2 regions of the Streptomyces sp. NPDC048001 genome follow, and region 2 is predicted to be linked to the other one. Evidence: riboswitches for the same ligand, from Rfam matches in the RefSeq annotation. Region 2 holds a riboswitch; the other holds the start of a gene.
What was found. Region 2 has a riboswitch for glycine ahead of gcvP (aminomethyl-transferring glycine dehydrogenase). Riboswitches for the same ligand answer to the same signal wherever they lie in the genome.

Region 1: another riboswitch for glycine. It lies ahead of gcvT (glycine cleavage system aminomethyltransferase GcvT); the one in region 2 lies ahead of gcvP (aminomethyl-transferring glycine dehydrogenase).

What each region holds. Positions count from the first base shown of each region.
Region 1 is NZ_JBIDBN010000002.1:236,355-244,323, reverse strand. Features, by position in the region: gene ACGF15_RS05370 (ABC transporter substrate-binding protein) at 1-1,503, opposite strand, end outside; gene ACGF15_RS05365 (enhanced serine sensitivity protein SseB C-terminal domain-containing protein) at 1,798-2,592, opposite strand; gene ACGF15_RS05360 (enhanced serine sensitivity protein SseB) at 2,868-3,617, opposite strand; gene ACGF15_RS05355 (AAA family ATPase) at 3,713-4,378, opposite strand; glycine riboswitch at 4,579-4,674, shown strand; gene gcvT (glycine cleavage system aminomethyltransferase GcvT) at 4,831-5,946, shown strand; gene gcvH (glycine cleavage system protein GcvH) at 6,044-6,421, shown strand; gene glyA (serine hydroxymethyltransferase) at 6,433-7,692, shown strand; gene ACGF15_RS05335 (L-serine ammonia-lyase) at 7,854-7,969, shown strand, end outside.
Region 2 is NZ_JBIDBN010000007.1:9,651-17,619, forward strand. Features, by position in the region: gene ACGF15_RS14100 (DNA polymerase IV) at 1-910, shown strand, start outside; gene ACGF15_RS14105 (PRC-barrel domain-containing protein) at 1,004-1,390, opposite strand; glycine riboswitch at 1,501-1,600, shown strand; gene gcvP (aminomethyl-transferring glycine dehydrogenase) at 1,779-4,664, shown strand; gene ACGF15_RS14115 (DUF5999 family protein) at 4,783-4,989, opposite strand; gene ACGF15_RS14120 (hypothetical protein) at 5,305-5,892, opposite strand; gene ACGF15_RS14125 (glutamate-cysteine ligase family protein) at 6,382-7,896, shown strand.

The DNA.
Region 1 (7,969 bases), on a different contig from region 2:
CGGGTCGGCGACCTTGGACGCGGCGTTCACCGCGTCGAAGACGGCCTTCTCATCGAAGCCCCACTGCTTGTCCTTCTTCGCGAACCAGGTGCCGATGAAGTTGTAGCCGTCGTTGAAGTCACCGGTCCAGCCGAGCATGTGCAGGGCGCAGGAGCCCGACTCGGTGGCGTCCAGGTAGTCCGGGGCCCACTTCATGGCCTTCGGGGTGACGGTGACGCCGGCCTTCTCCAGGTCGGCCTTCATGCGCTCGAACATGTCCTGCGGGGCGGGCATGTAGGGGCGGGTGACCTCGGTCGGGTAGCAGAACTCGATCGAGAGCCTCTCCTCACCGGCCTTCTTGAGGAGCGCCTTCGCCTTGGCGGTGTCGAAGGGGTAGGTCTTCACCGCGTCGGAGAAGCCGGCGACCGTGTCGGGCATGAACTGGGTCGCGACCTTGCCGCCCTCGGGCAGCTGCGTCTTGACGATGCCCTCGCGGTCGATGGCGTGGGCGATGGCCTGGCGGACCTCGGGCTTGGTCAGCGCCGGGTTGGCCGTCTGCGTCATGCCGACGTAGAAGAGGTTGAAGACGTCGCGGGTCGGGACCTCGAAGCCCTCGCCCTCCAGCGTCTTGACGTCGGCCGGGGCGACCAGGTCGTAGCCGTCGATGTCACCGGCCTGGAGCGCCTGGCGGCGGCCGTCCTCGGTGTTGATGGTGCGGAAGACCAGGTTCTTCACCTTGGCCTTCTCACCCCAGTAGTCCTCGAAGCGTTCGAGGGTGACTTCCTTGTTGCCCTTGTTCCACTTGGTGATCCGGTACGGGCCGGTGCCGGCGACCGTGCCGGCCTCCTGGCTGTACTTGGGGTAGGTGATGGCGTCGCCCTTGGCGGTCGCCTCCTGCTTCTCGTACTCCTTGATGGCCTTCGGCGAGTGGATCGCCAGGGCCTGGAGGGAGAATCCGCCGGGAAGGTTCGCGGAGGGCTCGTTGACCTCGATGACGGCGGTGCTCTCGTCCTTCGCGGTGCAGGACTTGTAGTTCGCCGGAGATGCCTTCGGGTCCTCGTTCTGGGCGAAGCCGCCCATGACCTTGCGCCAGTAGTAGGAGACCGCGTCCAGCTGGTAGGTGCCCTTCCAGTTGAACCAGTGGTCGTAGTTCGCGCAGACGGCGGCGGCGTCGAATGCCTCACCGTCGTGGAACTTCACACCCTTGCGGAGGTTGAAGGTCCACACGGTCCCCTCGGGATTGCTCGACCAGGTCTCGGCGAGACCGCCCACGAGTTCGCTGCCGCCGGACTCGTGCTCCAGCAGGGCCTCGAAGGCCTGGCGCGTGACACGGAACGTTTCTCCGTCACTCGCCAGTGCGGGGTCCAGCGACCCGGGGTCACCGGCGCCGGCGAACACGAACGTGTCCTTGCCGTCCGCCTTGTCACCGTCCTGGCCCCGCTCACTGGCACAACCGGTCGCGATCAGGCCGACGGAGACCGCCGCCGTGATCGCCCGGATCGCCCCGGACTTGAATATTCGCATGGGTCCACCCCTGGTTCACCATGTGGAGAGGTCTTGACGGCCGAACACTACAGACGGGAACCACCCGGGAGAACAGTCCGGATAGCGGTGATACCTAGTCGAGACCCGGACGTTCAACAAACCGGCCGGATACGGGACATCCCTATCGGGCCGGTTAACACTCTTGACATTTACGGCGGTTCAGAGGTGCATTCTCGGAATTACATCCCGCGTTCCGGACAACTCCGCACGCACCGCGCCTTCCTGACCAGACACCCCCGAAGCGCCCACCACGACGAGCGCCCCGGCGGGGGCTCAGCGCGGGGCGGAGCCGGGCTGCGGGTAGCCGTATCCCGGTGCGGCGGGGGCGCCGATGTGCGCCTCCCGGTCGTAGAAGGGGCGGGAGGCCGCCCGCATCCACAGCGCGACCGGGTCGTAGTCGTCGGACAGCGCGACGGTGGAGACCGGCAGGCCCTCCGGGACGGCCGCCACCGCCTGCCGCATCATCGCCCGGGCCGCGTCGACCGAGGCGGGGGAGCCGTCGTACAGGTCGAGGCCGACGGCCAGGTAGGCCACGCCGACGGAGGGCTGCACCCAGGCGCGGCGGAGCGAGCGCACCGCCGGGGTGCGGTGCGCGTGCTGGGTGAGCAGGGCGTAGAACTGCGGGATCTCGACGGCCGGCTCGGACAGCCTCAGCGGCCCCGCGGGCATCCGGTCCAGCCCCGTGGCGATACGGCGCAGGTCCGGCCAGGGGATGCCGACCCCGCCGCCGGGGGCGTGCGGGTTGAGCCAGATCCCGAGGCGCTCCGGGTAGAGGGAGCGGGCGACCTCGACCGCCGGGGTGACGTCGTGGGCGCGGTTCCAGCCGGAGACGGCGAGTTCCTGGGCGGAGGTCACACAGGGCACGTAGCCGAGGCCCTCGACCTCCATCGCGCCGTACCGGGCGTCGGGGGACCCGGGCTGCCCGTGCCAGAGCAGCATCCAGACCCGGCCGCCGGCCGGATCCGCGAGGGCGCGCAGCAGCGCCTCGTACGCGTCGAAGCGTCCGGGAGTCACCTGGCGCAGCATGTGCTCGACCTGCCCGGTCGCCGCGGTGCCTTGCGCGCTCACCCTGGGTTCCGCCCCTTCGTCCTCATCGATCCGGGGGCACGATCCGACGATCCCCCCGCCCGCCGCCTGCCGGTCGCGCCCTGCGCCCGCCGGGATGGCCCGCGGTACATCCGTTCAGGCCATCAAACCAGCTTAGGCGGGCGCGGCGACACAGGCCCGGCCCCCGGACCTCCTCACGGGGTGTCCGCACACGGTGCCGCCGGGGCCCGGACACCGTGCCCACGGGCGCCCGGGCGCGGGTGCCGGCGGGTGGGCGCGCCGGGCCCGGCAGGTGCTCAGAGGGGGTGCCGGGCGTAGAACGGGCGGACCCGCTCCGACATCCAGTCGCCCACGGGGTCCTGCGCGAGGTCCAGCAGGACCAGGTTCACCGGCCAGGGGACCGCGACACGCCCGAGGGCGCGGCCGAGGGCGTCCATGGCGGCCCGGCGGCCGGCCTCGTCCGGCGCGGAGAGCCGGACGGCGACGAAGAGCGCGGGCGGCGCCGCCTCGACCGAGGCCAGCGCGCGGCAGGCGGTGAGCACGGCACCGGAGGCCTCGAACTCGCCGGCCGCGGCCGCGAGGAAGTCGACGGGCTCCTCCTGCCAGTCCGGCTCGAACAGCCGGACCCGCCCGCCGGTGGGCTCGCCCTCCGGCGGGGTGCGGCCGCCCCGGCACAGCTCGGCGACGGCGGGAGGGGGCAGGGGCACCGCGACGGCGCCGCCCGGGTTCACGGCGATGCCCAGCTGCGGCGGCAGACCGCGGGCGAAGCCGACCGCGGGGGCCACGGTGAATGCCAGGTGCGCCCCGGCAGCGGCGCGGAACTGCTGCTCGGAGCTGAAGACGGGGACGTACGCGGCACCGTCGATCTCGGTGGTCGGCAGGTCCAGATGGGGGCTGTCGGGGCCGCCTCCGTTGGGCAGGGGTATCCAGAGGTGGCTGCGGGCGAGCACCTCGACGATACGGGCGCCTGCGGAGGGGTTGCCGAGGGACGCGGCCAGCGTCTCCTCCAGTTCGTTGGCGGGCCAGCCGTGCTGCGGGTAGTCCATCTGCTCGTCTCTTCGTCGCGGTCCCACGACCCGGGCGTCCCCGGGGACGCCCCGACTCTATTGCCCCGCCCCGCCCCGCCGTTCCCCCGGGCGCCTCAGCCGGAGAAGGCGACGGAGCGCAGGGCTCCCGCCGCCGGGCGGTCGAGCAGCACCGCGGAGGCGCACCCCGCGGGCAGGCGCCCCTCCTCCGCCCGGCGCACCAGGCGGCCCACCGCGCGGCGGTGGCGGGCGAAGGCGTAGGAGGAGACCCCGCGGCCGCGCTCGCGCTGCCCCTCCCGGGCCACCTCGGCCGAGACGTCGAGCAGCACCAGGTGCAGGGCCCGGCCGCGCCGCGCGGCCTCCCGGGCCAGCCAGCGCCGGACCCACGCCTGGGTGCCGCAGTCGTGCACCACGAGGCTCCCCCCGGCGCGCAACGCGCGGCGCAGCCCGGCGTAGTGGGCGATCCGCACGAGAGGGCGGTAGACGGCGTAGGGCAGCCACCGGGGGGTGGAGGAGTCGAAGCGGTCGCGGGTGTCCTGGGAGTCGACGCCGAGCCCCCCGGCGGACCGCTGGATCAGCGTGGTCTTGCCGCTTCCGGGCAGGCCGGACACGACCACGAGGTCCCCCGCGGCGAAGGTCAGCCGCCGGGGGCTGCGCCCCGGCCGGTCGCGCAGGTCGCGCAGGACGGGCGCGGGCGCGCCGACGGTCCCGCCGGCCGGGGCGCCCGGCCGGGCCGGGACCCCCGTGGCCGCGGCGTATGCACCGGACCGCTGCACCGTCATCACCCTCCCCCTCGCCGGGCCCCGTGGCCCGTCGCCTTGAGCCTGCTCACGCAGTGTAAAGAACGGGTAATACACATTGGTCCATTTCCGCGGCGGTGTGCCGAACGGGACCGGGTCCTCGCCGAGGGTTCCGGTACCGCACTCCCCCACTCTTCCCCGATGCGTGTCATGATGTGCGCGCCAACTGCATACCGGCCGCTTGAATCCGCGCGGGAGAGTCCCTGCCACCCGGTGGCGGGCGCCGAAGGAGCAAGTTCCTCCCTTGAATCTCTCAGGCCCCGTACCGCGCGCGACGAGGCAGATCTGAAAAGCGGGCCGCCCTGCGGTCCCACCCAAGGTGCAAGCCGTGACCGTCCGTACACCATCCGTACGCGGGGTCTCGGCGAACCTCTCAGGTTCCGATGACAGATGGGGAGGATTGTCCTCGTCGCCATGCCCTGGGAGCCAGATCCATGAGCACTTCCCCCCGCCGTACAGCGCTCGATGCCCTGCATCGCTCGCTGGGCGCGACCATGACCGACTTCGCCGGCTGGGACATGCCGCTGCGATACACCAGCGAGCGCGACGAGCACCAGGCCGTCCGCACCCGGGCCGGGCTCTTCGACCTCTCCCACATGGGGGAGATCACCGTGACCGGCCCGCAGGCGGTCCAGCTGCTCGACCACGCCCTGGTCGGGAACATCTCCACCGTCGGCCCCGGCCGTGCGCGGTACACGATGATCTGCCGCGAGGACGGCGGGATCCTGGACGACCTCATCGTCTACCGCCTCGGTGACACCGAGTACATGGTCGTCGCCAACGCGGGCAACGCCCAGGTGGTGCTCGACGCGCTGACCGAGCGCGCCGCCGGCTTCGAGGCGACCGTCCGCGACGACCGCGACGCCTATGCGCTGATCGCCGTGCAGGGCCCCGAGTCCCCGGGGATCCTGGCCTCGGTGACCGACGCGGACCTGGACGGGCTGAAGTACTACGCGGGGCTGCCCGGCACCGTCGCCGGCGTCCCGGCGCTGATCGCGCGCACCGGCTACACCGGCGAGGACGGCTTCGAGCTGTTCGTCGAGCCGCAGCACGCGGAGAAGCTCTGGCTGGCGCTGGCCGAGGCGGGCCGGGAGAAGGGGCTCGTCCCCTGCGGGCTGTCCTGCCGCGACACCCTCCGCCTGGAGGCGGGGATGCCGCTGTACGGCCACGAGCTGACCACCGCCCTGACGCCCTTCGACGCGGGTCTGGGCCGGGTCGTGAAGTTCGAGAAGGCCGGGGACTTCGTCGGCCGCGAGGCCCTGCGCGCCGCCGCCGACCGGGCCGAGACCGCGCCGCCGCGCAGGCTGGTCGGCCTCGTCGCCGAGGGCCGCCGGGTGCCGCGCGCCGGGATGGCGGTCGTGGCCGGCGGCGAGGTCGTCGGCGAGGTCACCTCGGGCGCCCCGAGCCCCACCCTGGGCAAGCCGATCGCCATGGCGTACGTGGACGCCGGGCACGCCGAGCCCGGTACCGCGGGCGTGGGCGTCGACATCCGCGGGAGCCACGAGCCCTACGAGGTCGTCGCGCTGCCCTTCTACAAGCGCCGGAAGTGACCCCGGCACCGGGCCCCCGCCCGGTGCGGCGGCGCACGACCGTCCACATGCCGTACACGTTCACCACCACTCCCCCGCGTACAGGAGAATTCAGGTCATGAGCAACCCCCAGCAGCTGCGTTTCAGCAAGGAACACGAGTGGCTGTCGCCCGCCGAGGACGGCGTGTCGACCATCGGCATCACCGAGTTCGCGGCCAACCAGCTGGGCGACGTGGTGTACGCCCAGCTCCCCGAGGCCGGCGACACGGTGACCGCGGGCGAGACCTGCGGCGAGCTGGAGTCGACGAAGTCCGTGAGCGACCTCTACTCGCCGGTGACCGGCGAGGTCGTCGAGTCGAACCAGGCCGTGGTGGACGACCCGTCCCTGGTGAACACCGCTCCGTTCGAGGGCGGGTGGCTCTTCAAGGTGCGCGTCAGCGAGGAGCCGAAGGACCTGCTCTCCGCTGACGAGTACACCGAGTTCTCCGGCAACTGAGGATCATCCCTATGTCGCTTCTGAACACCCCTCTCCACGAGCTGGACCCGGACGTCGCCGCCGCCGTCGACGCCGAGCTCCACCGCCAGCAGTCCACCCTCGAGATGATCGCCTCGGAGAACTTCGCTCCGGTGGCCGTCATGGAGGCCCAGGGCTCCGTCCTGACCAACAAGTACGCCGAGGGCTACCCCGGCCGCCGCTACTACGGCGGCTGCGAGCACGTCGACGTGGTCGAGCAGATCGCGATCGACCGCATCAAGGAGCTGTTCGGCGCCGAGCACGCCAACGTGCAGCCCCACTCGGGTGCGCAGGCGAACGCCGCCGCGATGTTCGCCCTGCTGAAGCCGGGCGACACGATCATGGGCCTGAACCTGGCCCACGGCGGCCACCTGACCCACGGCATGAAGATCAACTTCTCCGGCAAGCTCTACAACGTGGTCGCCTACCACGTGGACGACGCCACCGGCCAGGTCGACATGGCCGAGGTCGAGCGCCTCGCCAAGGAGTCGAAGCCGAAGCTGATCGTGGCCGGCTGGTCGGCGTACCCCCGCCAGCTGGACTTCGCCGCGTTCCGCCGGATCGCGGACGAGGTCGGCGCCTACCTCATGGTGGACATGGCCCACTTCGCGGGCCTGGTGGCCGCGGGCCTGCACCCCAACCCGGTGCCGCACGCCCATGTGGTGACCACGACCACCCACAAGACCCTCGGCGGCCCGCGCGGCGGCGTGATCCTCTGCACCTCCGAGCTGGCCAAGAAGATCAACTCCTCGGTCTTCCCGGGCCAGCAGGGCGGTCCGCTGGAGCATGTGATCGCGGCCAAGGCGGTCTCCTTCAAGGTCGCGGCCTCCGAGGACTTCCGCGAGCGCCAGCAGCGCACCCTGGACGGCGCCCGCATCCTCGCGGAGCGCCTGGTGCGCGAGGACGTCACGGAGCACGGCGTGTCCGTGCTCTCCGGCGGCACCGACGTGCACCTGGTCCTGGTGGACCTGCGCAACTCGGAGCTGGACGGCCAGCAGGCCGAGGACCGCCTCCACGAGGTCGGCATCACGGTCAACCGGAACGCCGTCCCGAACGACCCGCGGCCGCCGATGGTGACCTCGGGCCTGCGGATCGGCACCCCGGCCCTCGCCACCCGCGGCTTCCAGGCCGAGGACTTCCGCGAGGTCGCCGACATCATCGCCGAGGCGCTGAAGCCCAGCTACGACGCCGCGGCGCTGCGCGCCCGGGTGACCGCCCTGGCCGGGAAGCACCCGCTTTACCCTGGTCTGTAACCGGACCGGACACCGTCGCTGCCCGGCGTGAGTCGCCGGCACGACGACAACGGGGCACCCCGCCCGCCGTGCGACGGGCGGGGTGCCCCGCACCACGCCCCCACGCACCGCCCTGCACCGCCCGGCAGACACCGCCGTCTACCACCCTCAAGGAGTCCCCCGTGGCCATCTCGGTCTTCGACCTGTTCTCGATCGGCATCGGCCCGTCCAGCTCCCACACGGTGGGCCCGATGCGCGCGGCCCGCATGTTCGCCCGGCGCCTGAAGAACGAGGGCCT
Region 2 (7,969 bases):
GCGCATCCTGCCGGGGGTCGGCCCGGCCACCGGGGAGCATCTGCGCCGGGCGGGGACGGCCACGGTGGGCGACCTGGTCGAGGCCGGGGAGGACGAGCTGGTGCGCCTGCTCGGCAGGACGCACGGCACGGCCCTGTTCCGGATGGCCCTCGGGCGCGACGACCGCCCGGTCGTGGCCGAGCGGGACGCCAAGTCCGTCTCCGTCGAGGACACCTTCGACACCGACCTCCACGACAGGCTGCGGGTGCGGACGGAGGTGGACCGGCTGGCCGAGCGGTGCGTGCGGCGCCTGAGGGCGGGCGGGCACTCGGGGCGCACCATCGTGCTGAAGGTGCGGCGCTACGACTTCTCCACCCTCACCCGCTCCGAGACCCTGCGCGGCCCCACCGACGATCCCGCGGTCGTCCGCGAGGCCGCGGGGCGCCTGCTGGAGTCGGTCGACACCACGGGCGGCGTGCGGCTGCTCGGCGTGGGGGTCACCGGGCTGGCGGACTACACCCAGGAGGACCTGTTCGCCCAGGCCGCCGCCGGGGCGGGCCCGGAACCGCCGGGCCACGCGGCACCCGGCGGCGCGGCGGCCGGGGACGGGGCCGCCCCGGGCAGGCCGGCCGGGGCCGGGGAGCAGCCCCCCGCGCCGTCGGCCCGGGAGCAGCCAGGGAGCCCCGCGGAGCCCCGGCACTGGGCGGCCGGGCAGGACGTCCGGCACGCGGTGCACGGCCCCGGCTGGGTCCAGGGCAGCGGCGTCGGCCGGGTCACCGTGCGGTTCGAGCAGCCCGGGTCCGAGCCCGGGCGGGTACGGACCTTCCCCGTGGACGACCCCGAGCTGGAGCCCTCCGACCCCCTGCCCCTGGTCGGGGGAGGCGGGCCGCCCCCCTCCCGCGCGGGCGGCCCGGAGGCGGCCCGCGGCTGAGCGCACCGGCCCCCGCCGCTCCGGACGTCCGGACGGCGGGGGCCGGTGCGCTCAGCCGCCGCGGGTGCAGCGCCTGTCCGAGACGGCCGGCCCTCAGTCCTCCTCGCCCGCGATCCGGCCGAAGGACCGGTCCCCGGACGCCGGAGCCGGCGTCGTCGGCGGGGGAGGGGCCAGATGGAGCCCGTAGTGGTGGTAGAGCTGGAGCTCCTGCTCGGGCGAGAGATGGCGGCCGACACCGAAGTCCGGGGCGTTCCTGATCAGGGAGCGCTCGTAGGGCACCCGCAGCATCCCGCCGACGAGCTCACTCGGCTCCAGGGGGACGAACGCGTCCCGGCTGAAGAGACCCGTGCGCACGGCCGCCCACTCCGGGACCCCCGTCGCATCGTCCAGGTACACCTCGTCGACGGTCCCGATCTTGTGGCCGTCGCGGTCGAAGGCCTTGCGGCCGATCAGGCTGCGCGGATCGATGTCGGTCTGCACGGTCCCTCCAACTGATCGCGGCTGCTCCCCCTCCTACGAAAGGCCACATCGGCGGTGTCGGCCACTCGGGGGACCGCGCGGAACACGCTGGTACCCTGGCAGACGGCTGTCGACCCCGTGCGGGAGAGTCCACCGGTGAAACCCCGCCGGTGGCGCCGAAGGAGCAAATCCTCCCCGGAATCTCTCAGGCCCCTGTACCGCACGGACGAGGTCACTCTGGAAAGCAGGGCGGGCGTCGGACGGCATCCGCTCTCACCGACGGTGAAAGCCGGTGCGTGCCACACGCGCCCGGTGAAGCTCTCAGGTCGAGATGACAGAGGGGGAGGCCGTCCGGGCATCCGCGTCGTGATGCCCCTCGCAGGTCGTACCAGACCAGGAGGCCTCCCACATGACCGACAACCGCATCCCGCTCTCGGAGCTCGAACGCGGCATCCCCTTCGAGCACCGCCACATCGGCCCCGACACCGCCGCGCAGGCCAAGATGCTGGCCCAGGTGGGCTACGGCTCGCTCGACGAGCTGACCGCCGCCGCGGTCCCGGACGTCATCAGGAGCGCGGAGGCCCTGGACCTTCCCGAGGCCCGCAGCGAGGCCGACGTCCTCGCCGAGCTCGGCGCCCTCGCCCGCCGCAACAGCGTGCTCGCGCCCATGATCGGCCTGGGCTACCACGGCACCTTCACGCCCCCCGTCATCCTCCGCAACGTCATGGAGAACCCGGCCTGGTACACGGCCTACACGCCGTACCAGCCGGAGATCTCCCAGGGGCGCCTGGAGGCCCTGCTCAACTTCCAGACCGTGGTGGCGGACCTCACCGGACTGCCGACCTCCGGCGCGTCGCTGCTCGACGAGGGCACCGCGGCCGCCGAGGCCATGTCCCTCTCCCGCCGGGTGGGCAAGGTCAAGGGCGGTGTCTTCCTCGTCGACGCCGACGCGCTGCCCCAGACGATCGCCGTCATAGAGACCCGGGCGGAGCCCACCGGCGTGGAGGTCGTCACCGCCGACCTGTCCGACGGCATCCCCGCCGAGATCGCGGAGCGCGGTGTCTTCGGCGTGCTGCTGCAGTACCCGGGCGCCTCCGGCCAGGTGCGGGACCTCAAGCCCGTCATCGAGCAGGCGCACGGGCTCGGGGCCGTGGTGACCGTCGCCGCCGACCTCCTCGCCCTCACGCTGCTCACCCCGCCCGGGGAGCTGGGCGCCGACATCGCGGTGGGCACCACCCAGCGCTTCGGCGTGCCGATGGGCTTCGGCGGCCCGCACGCCGGCTACATGGCCGTCCGCGACGCCCACGCCCGCAGCCTTCCCGGCCGTCTGGTCGGCGTCTCCGTGGACGCGGACGGGAACAAGGCCTACCGCCTCGCCCTCCAGACCCGCGAGCAGCACATCCGCCGCGAGAAGGCGACCAGCAACATCTGCACCGCCCAGGTGCTCCTCGCCGTCATGGCGGGCATGTACGCGGTCTACCACGGCCCCGACGGCCTGCGGGCCATCGCGGAGCGGACCCACCGCTACGCCGCGCTCCTCGCCGACGGGCTGCGCGCCGGGGGCGTCGAGGTGGTGCACGGCTCCTTCTTCGACACCGTCACCCTCCGGGTGCCCGGCCGGGCAGCCGAGGTCGTCGCGGCCGCCCGCGAGGGCGGGGTCAACCTGCGCCTCGTCGACGCCGACCATGTCTCCGCCGCCTGCGACGAGACCACCGGCCGCGAGCAGCTCGCCGCCGTGTGGGCCGCCTTCGGGGTGAGCGGGGACGTCGAGGCGCTGGACGCCGCCGGTGCCGACGCGCTGCCCGCGTCGCTGCTGCGCAGCGACGACTACCTGGCCCACCCGGTCTTCCACCAGTACCGCTCCGAGACCGCGATGCTGCGCTACCTGCGCCGCCTCGCCGACCGGGACTACGCCCTGGACCGGGGCATGATCCCGCTCGGCTCCTGCACCATGAAGCTGAACGCGACGACCGAGATGGAGCCGGTCACCTGGCCGGAGTTCGGCCAGATGCACCCGTTCGCGCCGGTCGAGCAGGCCGCGGGCTATCTGACGCTCATCACCGAGCTGGAGGAGCGGCTCGCCGAGGTCACCGGCTACGACAAGGTCTCCATCCAGCCCAACGCGGGCTCCCAGGGCGAGCTGGCCGGCCTGCTCGCGGTGCGCGCCTACCACCGGGCGAACGGCGACGAGCAGCGCACCGTCTGCCTGATCCCGTCCTCGGCCCACGGCACCAACGCGGCCAGCGCCGTCATGGCCGGGATGAAGGTGGTCGTCGTCAGGACCGCCGACGACGGCGAGATCGACGTCGAGGACCTGCGGGCCAAGATCGAGCAGCACCGCGAGCAGCTGGCCGTCCTGATGATCACCTACCCGTCGACCCACGGCGTGTTCGAGGAGCACGTGGCCGACATCTGCGCCCGGGTCCACGACGCGGGCGGCCAGGTGTACGTCGACGGGGCCAACCTCAACGCCCTGGTGGGTCTGGCCAAGCCGGGCCGCTTCGGCGGGGACGTCTCGCACCTCAACCTGCACAAGACCTTCTGCATCCCGCACGGCGGCGGCGGTCCGGGCGTCGGCCCGGTCGGCGTCCGCGCCCATCTGGCGCCGTACCTGCCCAACCACCCGCTCCAGCCGACCGCCGGCCCGGAGACGGGCGTCGGGCCGATCTCGGCGGCCCCGTGGGGCTCCGCGGGCATCCTGCCGATCTCCTGGGCCTATGTGCGCCTGATGGGCGGCGAGGGCCTGAAGCGGGCCACCCAGGTGGCGGTGCTGGCCGCCAACTACATCGCCAAGCGCCTGGAGCCGCACTACCCGGTCCTCTACACCGGCCCCGGCGGGCTGGTGGCCCACGAGTGCATCATCGACCTGCGGCCGCTGTCCAAGGCGACGGGAGTCAGCGTCGACGACATCGCCAAGCGGCTGATCGACTACGGCTTCCACGCGCCGACCATGTCGTTCCCGGTGGCCGGCACGCTGATGATCGAGCCGACCGAGAGCGAGGACCTGGCCGAGCTGGACCGGTTCTGCGACACCATGATCGCCATCCGGGCGGAGATCGAGAAGGTCGCCTCCGGCGACTGGCCGGCGGAGGACAACCCGCTGCGCAACGCCCCGCACACCGCGGCGGCGCTGGGCGGCGAGTGGCAGCACGCCTACAGCCGCGAGGAGGCCGTCTTCCCGGCCGGGGTGAGCGCCGCCGACAAGTACTGGCCGCCGGTCCGCCGTATCGACGGTGCGTTCGGTGACCGCAACCTGGTCTGCTCCTGCCCGCCGCTGGACGAGTACGACGCCTGACCGGACCGCCCCCCGGGGCGGAAGACCCGCAGGGGCCGCGCGAGGACACCGTCCTCGCGCGGCCCCTGCGCCGTTCGGTGGCGCCTCCCCTTCGGAGGGAACAACCGACGGCCCGCGGTCAGGCCGCGGTCACCACCTGGCCGGTGCCCAGGGCGCGCCGGGGCGCGATGACCCGGCCGTCGGGCAGCAGCTCACCGGTGTCCTCGAAGAGCAGGACGCCGTTGCACAGCAGGCTCCAGCCCTGCTCCGGATGGTGCGCCACCAGGCGGGCCGCCTCCCGGTCGGCGGAGTCGGACGTCGGGCAGACAGGCTGGTGCTGGCACATGGGCGGGTTCTTTCCCTGCGATGTGGTGTGATTCCTGCGGCTCGATGAGCTGTTCATGGCCGCCCCCCGTATCGTGTCGGTCCGGTGCCAGTCTTCCGCTGCGGAGCGCGATCCGCAGGGATTTCACGGCAGCTCTTCCTACTGATGGATGACGCATCACCCGCCGGAGCGGTTCAGGACACCCGGGCCGTCACTTCGGAGGGTTCTGCATGGTCCCAGCGGGCTAGTCACTCCGGGCGGGGCGCGTCCGGGGGCGGACACGGGTACGCCCCGTGCCCGTGGGGGCGCGGGGCGTACGGAGCGGTGCGGGTGCCGTCAGGCGGCCGGGTCGAGCAGCGGAGCCGGCGCCAGCCGGAGGGTCATCAGCGGCAGCAGGTCGGCCGCCGGGTGCGGGCGGTGCGCCGCGATCCCGGGGGGCGCCGGGGCCAGGGGGACCAGGAGGTCGCCCGGCTGGAGCGAGCCCCGTGCCGGATCGGCCTCGGTGTCCGCGTGCAGCCACAGGGTGAGCATGTAGAGCTCGGGCACCGACAGCAGCCGGGCCTGGCCGTGGGCACCGGTGGACTCCGCCTGGTGCAGGGCGAGTTCGGTGGAGGCCAGGTAGGGCCCCTCGAAGAAGTGGGAGAACGCCCAGCCGTCGGCGCTGGGCACGCTGTCGGCCGCCGCCACGGCGCGATCACCGCTGCGGACCAGGAAGCGCCAGCCGGCGAGCCGGGTCGCCGGCTGGCCGCCACCGGTCACGACCCGATCGAGGACGTGCAGCGGGAGCGGCAGCTCGGCGCTCAGTGGTCCCTGGACGGACCGCAGGGCCGGGGTCGGAGCCTCGCGGACCGCCGCGGGGGATCCGAGTGCTGCGAGAACGCTGCGCAGGGCGGACGCGGGGGCCGGGGGGAAAAGCAGCGGCATGATGGGTCGCCTCTCACTCAGGAGACACGGTGATGCGGGGAGGTGCGGACGACGCTGTCGGCAGGGGGCCGCGCGGGGCCGGAGGACCACCGGGCGCCGACTGTCGGCCCGTTCGCGGAGTTTATACGACACTTGTTCGCCCGATGTTTCCGCTAGTCGTCGCCCGTATTTCGCGCAAGGCGAATACCGGACCCCGTCGACGGGCCTTCCCCGCTGTTCGGGTGAGAGATGCGGACCGTGGCCAGCGGATTCACCGGCCGCGCGGTAGGCCGAATCCGGTCGGTGGTTCTCGCCACGTCACCCCGGTGAATATCCCTCCGGCATATCCTCTGGTATGTGCCTCCGGTATGTGCCGCGCACAGGGGCTGACTCCAGCCTATCGGGAGCGCGCCTGCGCCGGGGGCGTTACGGATCAAAGAGTCTGGGCATTATCGTCCGTGTCACGAGCCGCCCTGGCTGAGTGGCTTCCAGTCGAGGAAGGAACCGCCGATGGGGGAGAAGGTCGTGGCAGGCGGGTTCGACCTGTCCGATCGGCAGCGGTACCGGCGCAAGCTCCAGCAGTGCCTCGCCGGACTGGGGAGGCTCCTGGCCGAGAAGCGGTTCGACAGGCCGAGGAATCTCATGGGCCTGGAGATAGAGCTGAATCTCGCCGGCGGGGACGGTATGCCGCGCATGATGAACGGAGAAGTCCTCTCGCGCATCGCCAGCCCGGATTTCCAGACCGAACTCGGAATGTTCAATCTCGAAGTGAACATCGTTCCGCACCGGCTGGAGGGCCATGTTCTCGACCAGCTCGCCGAGGAGTTGCGCACCGGCCTCGGATATGCGGACCGGAAGGCGGGCGAGGCGGGTGCCGGCATTGTGATGATCGGGATTCTGCCCACGCTCGCCCAGCAGGACCTGGTGACCGCCAACCTCTCCGCCGTCGACCGCTACACCCTGCTCAACGACCAGATCGTCGCGGCCCGCGGGGAGGACTTCGCCCTCGACATCTCCGGTGTCGAGGATCTGCACTGCACCTCCTCCTCCATCGCCCCCGAGGCGGCCTGCACCTCGGTGCAGCTGCACCTCCAGGTCACCCCCTCCCGCTTCGCCGACGTCTGGAACGCCGCGCAGTCCGTCGCCGCCCTGCAGGTCGCGGTCGGCGCCAACTCGCCCTTCCTCTTCGGCAAGGAGCTGTGGCGGGAGTCCCGGCCGCCGCTGTTCCAGCAGGCCACCGACACCCGCCCGCCCGAACTCCAGGCCCAGGGGGTACGCCCGCGGACCTGGTTCGGGGAGCGCTGGGTGACCTCCGCCTACGACCTCTTCGAGGAGAACCTGCGCTACTTCCCCGCGCTGCTGCCGATATGCGACGACGAGGACCCCCTGCGCGTCCTCGACGACGGCGGTGTGCCCAGGCTCCAGGAGCTCGTGCTGCACAACGGCACCGTGTACCGCTGGAACCGCCCCGTGTACGGCGTCGTCGACGGAGTGCCGCACCTGCGCGTGGAGAACCGCGTCCTGCCCGCGGGGCCCACGGTCACGGACGTCATCGCCAACACCGCCTTCTACTACGGGCTGGTGCGGGCGCTGGCGGAGGACGCCCGGCCGGTGTGGAGCCGCATGCCCTTCGAGACGGCCCACGAGAACTTCGCGGCGGCCTGCCGGCACGGCATCGACGCCGAGGTGCGCTGGCCCCGCTCCGGCCGGGGCGGCGGGCTGGTCACCGTGCCGGTGGTCGACCTGGTCCGCGACGAGCTGCTGCCGCTCGCGGAGGCCGGGCTGGACGCGTGGAACATCGAGCCGGCCGACCGGGACCGCTACCTCGGCGTGATCGAGGAGCGCTGCCGGCAGCGGGCCAACGGCGCCTCCTGGCAGGTGCGGACCTACCACCGGGCGCTCGGGGCGGGTCTCGGGCGCGAGGCGGCGCTCGCCGCGACGACCCGGCGCTACATGGAGCTGATGCGGGAGGGCGAGCCGGTGCACACCTGGCCCGTCGGGTTCCCCGGGCCGGGCCGCGCCTGACCGACCCCCGCAGCCACCGCCGGGGGGCCTCCGCCCGCTGCCGGGCTCCGGGCCGGGAGGCGCCGGACGGGGG